DNA from 2 places in the Pseudomonas sp. NPDC087598 genome. Region 1 is predicted to be linked to the other one. Evidence: predicted binding sites of a transcription regulator. Region 1 holds the regulator's gene; the other holds the start of a gene.

Evidence for each region. Region 1 encodes sigma-54, which starts transcription at its own class of promoters, with help from an activator protein. Its sites were predicted from a motif close to ANTGGCATNNANNTTGCTNT; they were not measured.
Region 2: a site for sigma-54 is predicted at 1,496-1,515, ahead of ACIOWE_RS15855 (circularly permuted type 2 ATP-grasp protein). Genes of this name have one in related genera too.

The regions. Positions count from the first base shown of each region.
Region 1 covers NZ_JBIUWQ010000011.1:102,616-106,998, reverse strand. Annotated here, with positions in the region: gene ptsN (PTS IIA-like nitrogen regulatory protein PtsN) at 1-430, opposite strand, end outside; gene hpf (ribosome hibernation-promoting factor, HPF/YfiA family) at 442-750, opposite strand; gene ACIOWE_RS08975 (RNA polymerase factor sigma-54) at 824-2,317, opposite strand; gene lptB (LPS export ABC transporter ATP-binding protein) at 2,504-3,229, opposite strand; gene lptA (lipopolysaccharide transport periplasmic protein LptA) at 3,229-3,774, opposite strand; gene lptC (LPS export ABC transporter periplasmic protein LptC) at 3,761-4,333, opposite strand; gene ACIOWE_RS08955 (HAD family hydrolase) at 4,342-4,383, opposite strand, start outside.
Region 2 covers NZ_JBIUWQ010000026.1:42,666-47,048, reverse strand. Annotated here, with positions in the region: gene ACIOWE_RS15865 (hypothetical protein) at 270-503, shown strand; gene ACIOWE_RS15860 (ribonuclease E inhibitor RraB) at 714-1,061, shown strand; gene ACIOWE_RS15855 (circularly permuted type 2 ATP-grasp protein) at 1,548-2,957, shown strand; gene ACIOWE_RS15850 (alpha-E domain-containing protein) at 2,970-3,920, shown strand; gene ACIOWE_RS15845 (transglutaminase domain-containing protein) at 3,917-4,383, shown strand, end outside.

The sequences.
Region 1 (4,383 bases):
ACAAGGCTTCGTTGCTCGCGGCGCTGCGCAATTTATCGCGCACGTCCTTGCGGTCGAGCATGCTGGCGATCTGGCGTAGTAACTCCAGATGTGCATCGGTAGCCGCTTCCGGGACCAGCAAAACGAACAGCAGGTCAACCGGGGCGCCATCGATGGCGTCGAAATCGATAGGGGCTTCAAGGTGCATCAAGGCGCTGATTGGCGACTGGCAACCCTTGAGGCGGCAGTGGGGAATGGCGATGCCGTTACCAAAACCGGTAGAGCCGAGTTTTTCACGGGCGATCAGGGCCTCGAAGACATCTTGCATCTCCAGATCCGGCACTTCGCGGGCGATCAGGTTGGCAATTTGTTCGAGGGCTTTCTTTTTACTGCCGCCCGGCACGTTCACCAGGGAACGGCCGGGGGTCAGGATACTTTCAAGTCGGATCATGGAGTAGGGGGTTATCGACCGGTAGCGCCCTGGAGGAGGCTCTGGGTCTTTTCCTTATGCTTTTTGAGTTGGCGATCCAGCTTGTCGGTCAGTGAGTCGATCGCGGCATACATGTCGTCATGCTCGGCATTGGCGACCACTTCTCCGCCGGGTATATGCAAGGTGGCTTCGATTTTCTGCTTCAGCTTTTCGACGCACATCGTGACTTGCACGTTGGTGATCTTGTCGAAATGGCGCTCCAATCGTTCGAGTTTCTCGTTGATGTAGATGCGCAGCGGTTCGGTCACTTCCAGTTGGTGTCCACTGATGTTGACTTGCATACAGCTTCTCCTTCGTTGCCAGTGCATAAAGCGGCAGGCTGGATAGCCTGCCACTGGAACGCTGTAACGTGGCTTACATCAACCGCTTGCGTTCGCTCGAAGGCGCGATCCCGAGGGATTCGCGGTACGTTGCGAAGGTTGGGCGTCCCCACTTAATGCCTTGTTGCACCAGTAAAACAGCGAAATTGCTGTCACTCAACGGCTTTTTCTGATTTTCCGCGGCAACCAGTTTTTTGATGATCGCGCGGATCGCCGTGGACGAGCATTCGCCGCCTTCGGAGGTGCTTACGTGGCTGGAGAAAAAGTATTTCAGTTCATAAATACCGCGCGGGGTATGCATGAATTTCTGCGTGGTCACCCGGGAAATCGTCGATTCGTGCATGCCGACCGCTTCGGCGATGTCATGCAGGACCAGCGGCTTCATGGCTTCGTCGCCGTATTCCAGGAAGCCGCGCTGATGCTCGACGATCTGCGTGGCCACTTTCATCAGGGTTTCGTTGCGGCTTTGCAGGCTTTTGATGAACCAGCGAGCTTCCTGCAACTGATTGCGCATGAAGGTGTTGTCGGCGCTGGTATCGGCGCGACGCACGAAACCGGCGTACTGGGCGTTGACCCGCAGGCGTGGCACGGACTCCTGATTGAGCTCGACCAGCCAGCGCTCGTTGTCCTTGCGCACGATGACGTCCGGTACGACGTACTCGGCTTCTGTGGACTCGATCTGCGAGCCCGGACGCGGGTTGAGGCTCTGCACCAGTTCGATGACCTGACGCAGTTCGTCTTCCTTGAGTTTCATGCGGCGCATCAACTGGCTGTAATCGCGGCTGCCGAGCAAGTCGATGTAGTCGGTGACCAGACGCTTCGCTTCGGCCAGCCAAGGGGTCTTGGCCGACAACTGGCGCAATTGCAGCAGCAGACACTCGCCGAGGTTGCGGGCGCCAATACCAGCGGGTTCGAATTGCTGGATGCGGTGCAGGACGGCTTCGATCTCGTCCAGCTCGATGTCCAGCTCCGGATCGAACGCCTCAAGGATTTCTTCGAGTGTTTCGTCCAGATAACCCTGATTGTTGATGCAATCGATCAGGGTGACGGCGATCAGTCGATCGGTGTCGGACATCGGTGCCAGGTTCAATTGCCACAGCAAGTGGCTTTGCAGGCTTTCGCCAGCGGAAGTGCGTGTGGTGAAGTCCCACTCGTCGTCATCGCTGCTGGGCAGGCTGCTGGCACTGGTCTGGTAAACGTCTTCCCAGGCCGTATCGACCGGAAGCTCGTTGGGGATACGCTCACTCCAGTCACCGTCCTCGAGGTTGTCCACCGTCGGTGCGGTTTCCTGATAGGAGGGTTCCTGAATCTCGGTGTTGGGCTTCTGTTCGGCGCTGTCGGCCAAGGGATCGGAGTTGTCGAAGTCGTCGCCTTCTTCCTGGCGTTCGAGCATCGGATTGGATTCCAGGGCCTCCTGGATTTCCTGTTGCAGATCCAGGGTCGACAATTGGAGCAGGCGGATGGCCTGTTGCAGCTGCGGTGTCATCGTCAGCTGCTGGCCCATTCTCAAGACTAGCGATGGTTTCATGGCAGGGGCTTAACACCTTATTCGCCGGCGCTATGCGCCATCCACTACAGGGCGCCGGGGCGCCAAACTTAAGCAAATTATATGCCTGAAACTGAAGTGTTTGCCTAGAGCGCTGTAACAATTAAAGCGTATTAAATCCTGCTTGAATCGATACAGCGCCCGGGCGGCTCACCGGGCACTTTGCGCTTACAGGCGGAATTCGTGGCCCAGATACACTTCTTTGACCAGATCGTTGGCCAGGATGGTCGCGGAGTCACCTTCGGCGATCAGTTGACCGTCGTTGACGATGTAGGCGGTTTCGCAGATATCCAGGGTCTCACGCACGTTGTGGTCGGTGATCAACACACCGATGCCCTTGGCCTTGAGGTGGTGGATGATCTGCTTGATGTCGCCGACCGAAATCGGGTCGACACCGGCGAACGGTTCATCGAGCAGGATGAATTTTGGTGCGGTCGCCAGCGCGCGGGCAATTTCCACCCGGCGGCGTTCACCACCCGACAGGCTCATGCCGAGGTTGTCGCGGATGTGGCTGATGTGGAATTCCTGCAGCAGGCTTTCCAGCTCCTTGCGACGGCCGGCCTTGTCGAGCTCCTGACGGGTCTCGAGGATGGCCATGATGTTGTCGGCCACCGACAGTTTGCGGAAGATCGACGCTTCTTGCGGCAGATAGCCGATACCGGCCTTGGCGCGGCCATGCATTGGCTGGTGGCTGACGTCCAGATCGTCGATCAGCACACGACCCTGATCGGCCTGAACCAGGCCGACAATCATGTAGAAGCAGGTGGTCTTGCCAGCGCCGTTCGGGCCGAGCAGGCCGACGATCTGGCCGCTGTCGATCGACAGGCTGACGTCACGCACGACCTGGCGGCTTTTATAGGCCTTGGCCAGGTGCTGAGCTTTCAGAGTTGCCATTACTGGGTTTTCTCGTCGGTTTTCTTCTTCGGCTGGATCACCATGTCGATGCGCGGGCGCGACTCGGTGACTTTGCTGCCGGTAGCGCGACCGGCGCTGGCCAGTTTCTTCACGGTGTCGTAGACGATTTTCTCGCCCTGGGTCGTGTTGTTGTCCTTGTCGACAACCTTGGCCTTGTCGATCAGCACGACGCGATTTTGCGCGGCGTGGTACTGGATCGTCACGCCCCAGCCTTGAACGGGTTTGGTATCGCCAGCAGTTTGCAACTGCTCGAAGTAGGCGAGGTTGCCCACCGAGGTCACCACGTCGATGTCACCGGCCGGCGTGCGAGTAATGGTCACAGTGTTGCCGGTAACCTTCATTGAGCCCTGAGTGATGATGACGTCGCCTTTATAAGTGGCAATGCCATTCTTGTCGTCCAGTTGGGCGTCGTCGGCCTGGATGCGGATAGGCTGTTGCTGATCGTTCGGCAGAGCCCAGGCGCTCACGCTTCCCAGTGCTGCGCCCAGACTGAGCAAAATAGGGAGGGTTTTAACGAGCCTCATACTGTCCTCTTACGTTCGATAGCAGGTGTATCCTGCTTTCCTTCAGATACGCTTTCATTCCCACGCCAGTCGATACACCGCCAGCGCCGTCGATTCTAACGGGTTGCTCGGTCTGCGCATATTGTTCCTGCGGGAACACTGTCATGCGCGTGGAGGTGACCAGTAGATCGCGGTTTTGCTCATCGGTGCGCTTGATGCGTACCGAATCGATCAATTCGACCTGGGTGCCGCCCGAATTCACTTCGCCGCGTTCACTGGTCACGTGCCACGGAAACTCCGTTCCACGGTACATGTTCAGATCGGGCTTGGTGACCAGCGTAATGTCGGTCGCCTTGACGTGTTCGGCCTTTTCGGAGGTCATTTCATATTGCACTTTGCCGTCCGGCAGGTATTGCAGGGTATGCGTATTGGTTGCATACCAGTCGATAGGGGTTTCGACGGACGTGACCGGAGGCTTGTCGAGGAAGCGTTCCGGGCTGATGTTCCAGTAGCCTACCGCTGCGAATATCGCGGCGATGCAGCCAAACAGCAGGAAGTTGCGAAATTTTTTGCTAAACATGGTTTGGCTCACAGGTACGCGGCGTTGGCCGCATCGAGACGGTCCTGGGC
Region 2 (4,383 bases), on a different contig from region 1:
TGAGGGGATTTATCCACGTTGGAATGCGCAGCGTCCCCAGAATCAGCTCCCGCGGTCTCCTGATACACCGCGGTGGCTGATTTCACGACTGCTGCGCAGCCGAACGGGGATAAATCCCCTCACCACAAAAGCACGCTCCCCACTTTGCTGCCTGCACCCAAGATGTCGTTTTTTTCATCTTCGCTCGTTGTAATCCTTTTGAACCAACTTTCGGCGTACCAGTCGATTTAGGTGTAAGCCCATTTGCGGGTTTGATCGAGGAGGCACCGATGCAAAAGTGGAAAGTCACTTTCGTGGATGACCATGGTGAAATTGTCGATGAGGTCTTCGAGCGTGCCGAATGCCCCAGTGACGATGAGGCTGCTCGACTGATCAAGGAACGGCTCCTGCCTGTCGCCGCCGAACTGGACCTGAACGATCTGGACGGCCGAACTCCCGATGCCGGCGTGAAAAGCCTGAAAACCCAGAACAGCATCGAAATCCGCAGCATCACGCCAATTTGAAATTCTTCCTGTCACTTGAAACACCAGGCCTTGGCAGCGGCTCTATCTTGGGGCTACTCTGCAAGCGAGATCAGCGAACGGATCGCTAAGGTCTGGTCTTGTCAGCTACATGCTTGTTTCCCGCGCGCAACCACGTTGCCGTAGTACTTAGGCCAAAGGCCCGGGGCGGGAATACGGAAAGTCTATCCATCTATCCGAGGGGGACGATTCATGAGCACAGCCTATCAAGAAGACATCAGCAGCAATGTTCTGCGCCGCATGAAAGAAGGCGGTTTCGACTTTTCCCGATTCCATCCCATCGAGTTCTACGCCATTTTCCCGGACGAGGACCGGGCGCGCAGGGCAGCAGGCAAATTTCGTGGTGAATCCATCAATGCCCAGGTCAGCGTGCGCGACGATGGCGCGTGGTCTCTGGAGTTGAGCAAAGTGATGTACGCGACATATGACGACATCGGCGATTTCGAGCAGGGGTTTTCTGCTGTGGTCGAACCGCTGGGCGGCATCATCGAGGGTTGGGGCGTCAAGCAGGAGGTGCGCAATCGCCACCGTTTGAACTGATCTCTTGCAGTAACTGTTGAGCAACGGCTGACCTTTGGGTTGGCCGTTGTTGTTTCCGGCGTCCGGAAACCGCGTAGCAAAACCCTGAAACAAGAATCCAGGGCAAAAAAAAGCCACCGGAGAGGGTGGCTAAAAGGGAAGACCGATAAGGAGAGGAAACCGGTCAGGGTTACAGCGGGGCGGGCTGCGACGGCAGTCCAGAGCAGTTGAGCCGAGTACCTCGTGGCGCGGTGGCCGATGAAGTTTTGCAGCGAATGCGCGGATTATCCGCAGCCGATGGCGAGCAGTGAAATCAACTCTGACTATGCTGGTGATAGGCGATGCAGTGCGTCGCAATGAAGCGGGGGCAATCAGGTTGGGGCATTTGCCGCACAGGAATGGTGCGGCGCCTGCGGCGTGAATATCCAACCGATTGAAATCAAAGCGTTTATGCCGATGGCACGGGCCTTGCGAAGGCCTGTATGTCCGGGTGACAAGGAGTACGGCATGATCCGCACCTATTTTGATGAGATGTACGATGCCGGCGGCCAGGTCCGCCCGCATTACCGGGAGTTCGCCCGATGGCTGGCCGACACGCCTGACGAGCTGCTGGCGCAACGGCGGCGCGAGGCTGATTTGCTGTTCCATCGTGCCGGCATCACCTTCACGCTCTACGGCGACGAGCAGGGCACCGAGCGCCTGATTCCTTTCGACACCATTCCGCGCAGCATTCCCGCCAGTGAATGGCGAATCGTCGAACGCGGCTGCATCCAACGGGTCAAGGCGCTGAACATGTTCCTCGCCGACCTTTATCACGAGCAGCGCATCATCAAGGCCGGGATCATTCCCGCCGAACAGGTGCTGGCCAACGAGCAGTATCAGTTGGCGATGCAAGGCCTGGATCTGCACCGCGATATCTATTCGCATATTTCCGGCGTCGATCTGGTGCGCGATGGTGACGGCACCTATTACGTGCTCGAAGACAATCTGCGTACGCCGAGCGGTGTCAGCTACATGCTCGAAGACCGCAAGATGATGATGCGCCTGTTCCCGGAGCTGTTCGCCGCGCAGCGCATCGCGCCCATCGACCATTATCCGAACCTGTTGCTCGACACGCTGAAAAGCTCCAGCCCCATCGATGACCCGAGCGTGGTCGTGTTGACGCCGGGACGTTTCAACAGTGCATTCTTCGAACACGCTTTTCTGGCGCGGGAGATGGGCGTGGAACTGGTGGAGGGCGCGGACCTGTTCGTGCGTGACGACAAAGTCTTCATGCGCACCACCGACGGCCCGAAAGCGGTGGACGTGATCTATCGCCGTCTCGATGACGCGTTTCTCGATCCGCTGGCGTTCAATCCGGACTCGATGCTCGGTGTGCCGGGGCTGCTGTCGTCCTACCGCTCCGGCAATGTGGTGTTGGCTAACGCCATTGGTACCGGCGTGGCGGACGATAAATCGGTGTATCCGTTTGTCACCGACATGATCCGTTTTTACCTCGACGAAGAGCCGATCCTGAAGAACGTGCCGACCTGGCAATGCCGCAATCCGTCTGAACTTTCCCATGTGCTGGCCAATCTTCCGGATCTGGTGGTCAAGGAAACCCAGGGTTCCGGCGGTTACGGGATGCTCGTCGGACCAGCAGCAACGACGGCGGAAATCGATGCGTTCCGCGAGCGGATCAAAGCCAAGCCGCACGCCTACATCGCGCAACCGACGCTGTCGCTGTCGACCTGTCCGACCTTTGTCGAAAACGGCATTGCGCCGCGCCACATCGACTTGCGCCCGTTTGTCTTGTCGGGTCGCGAAACCCGGGTGGTGCCCGGCGGTTTGACCCGTGTCGCCCTGCGCGAAGGCTCCCTGGTGGTGAATTCCTCACAGGGCGGCGGAACCAAGGACACCTGGGTGGTCGAGGATTGAAGGAAGCTTGCCATGTTAAGTAGAACTGCCTCGGATCTGTATTGGATGTCGCGTTACCTGGAGCGGGCGGAAAACCTCGCACGGATGCTCGACGTCAGTTATTCGCTGTCGCTGATGCCGCAGGACGGTCGCGGCGATGGTCTGCACGAATTGGCCATGCCGTTGTTGATCACCGGCACCCTCGACGATTACCTCGAGCGTCACGGCGAACTGCACGCCGAACGCCTGCTGCATTTCTTCGCTCTCGATGCGGCCAATCCGGCGAGCATCTACAGCTGCCTCGGCGCGGCGCGGGCCAGTGCACACGCGGTGCGCGGCCGGATCACCGCAGACATGTGGGAAAACATCAACGCCACGTGGCTGGAGATTCGCGGGATCGCCGAACAGGGCTTGAGCCGCTATGGCATGAGCCGTTTCTGTGAATGGATCAAGGAGCGCTCACACCTGTTCCGTGGTGCCTCTTACGGCACGATCATGCGCAACGATGCGTTTCGCTTTATTCGTCTGGGCACGTTTATCGAGCGCGCCGACAACACCTTGCGCCTGCTCGATGCCCGTTACGAGATGGCTGGCGATCAGGCCGAGGCGGTCAGTGACGGCACCGCTCATGCCTACTATCAATGGAGTGCCTTGCTGCGGGCCTTGTCATCATTTGAGGCCTACACCGAAATCTATCGCGATGCGCCGGGTGCCCGGCATGTTGCCGAGTTGCTGCTGTTGCGCGCCGATGTACCGCGCTCGCTGCGCGCCTGTACCGAAGAAATCGACCAGATTCTCGCGCAGTTGCCTGGGGCCAACGGTCGGCCGGCACAGCGACTGGCGGCAGAAATGGACGCGCGCCTGCGCTACACCGGCATTCACGAAATCCTCGAAGAAGGCCTGCACGCCTGGCTCACCGAATTCATTCCGCTGGTGCGCCAGTTGGGCAACGCCATTCACAGTTCATATCTGGAGGCTGCATGAGACTTTCCATAAGCCACGAGACCACCTATCACTACGAAGATCAGGTGCGGGCGAGCATCCAGTATCTGCGACTGACGCCTCACGACAGCGAGCGCCAGCACGTGCTGAGCTGGCAGCTCGACCTGCCGCGTCCGGTGCGCGCGCAACTCGATCCGTTCGGCAACATTCTGCACGTGCTGACCATGGATGAGCCGCACGAAGCGATCATCATCGGCGCCCGGGGGCAAGTCGATATCGACGAGTTGCGCGAGGCCGAACATGAGAGCCAGTCGGCGCTGCCATTCCTGCGCTTCACCCGTCTGACCGAGGCCGACGAAGCCCTGCGCGCGTTTGCGGCAAAATCCTGCAAGCAACGGCGTGACCGTACTGCGCTGATCGATTTGATGCACAGTCTGAATCAGCACATGACCTACACGCCGGGCTCGACCGAAGTCGACACCAGCGCGGCCGAGGCGTTTGCCGG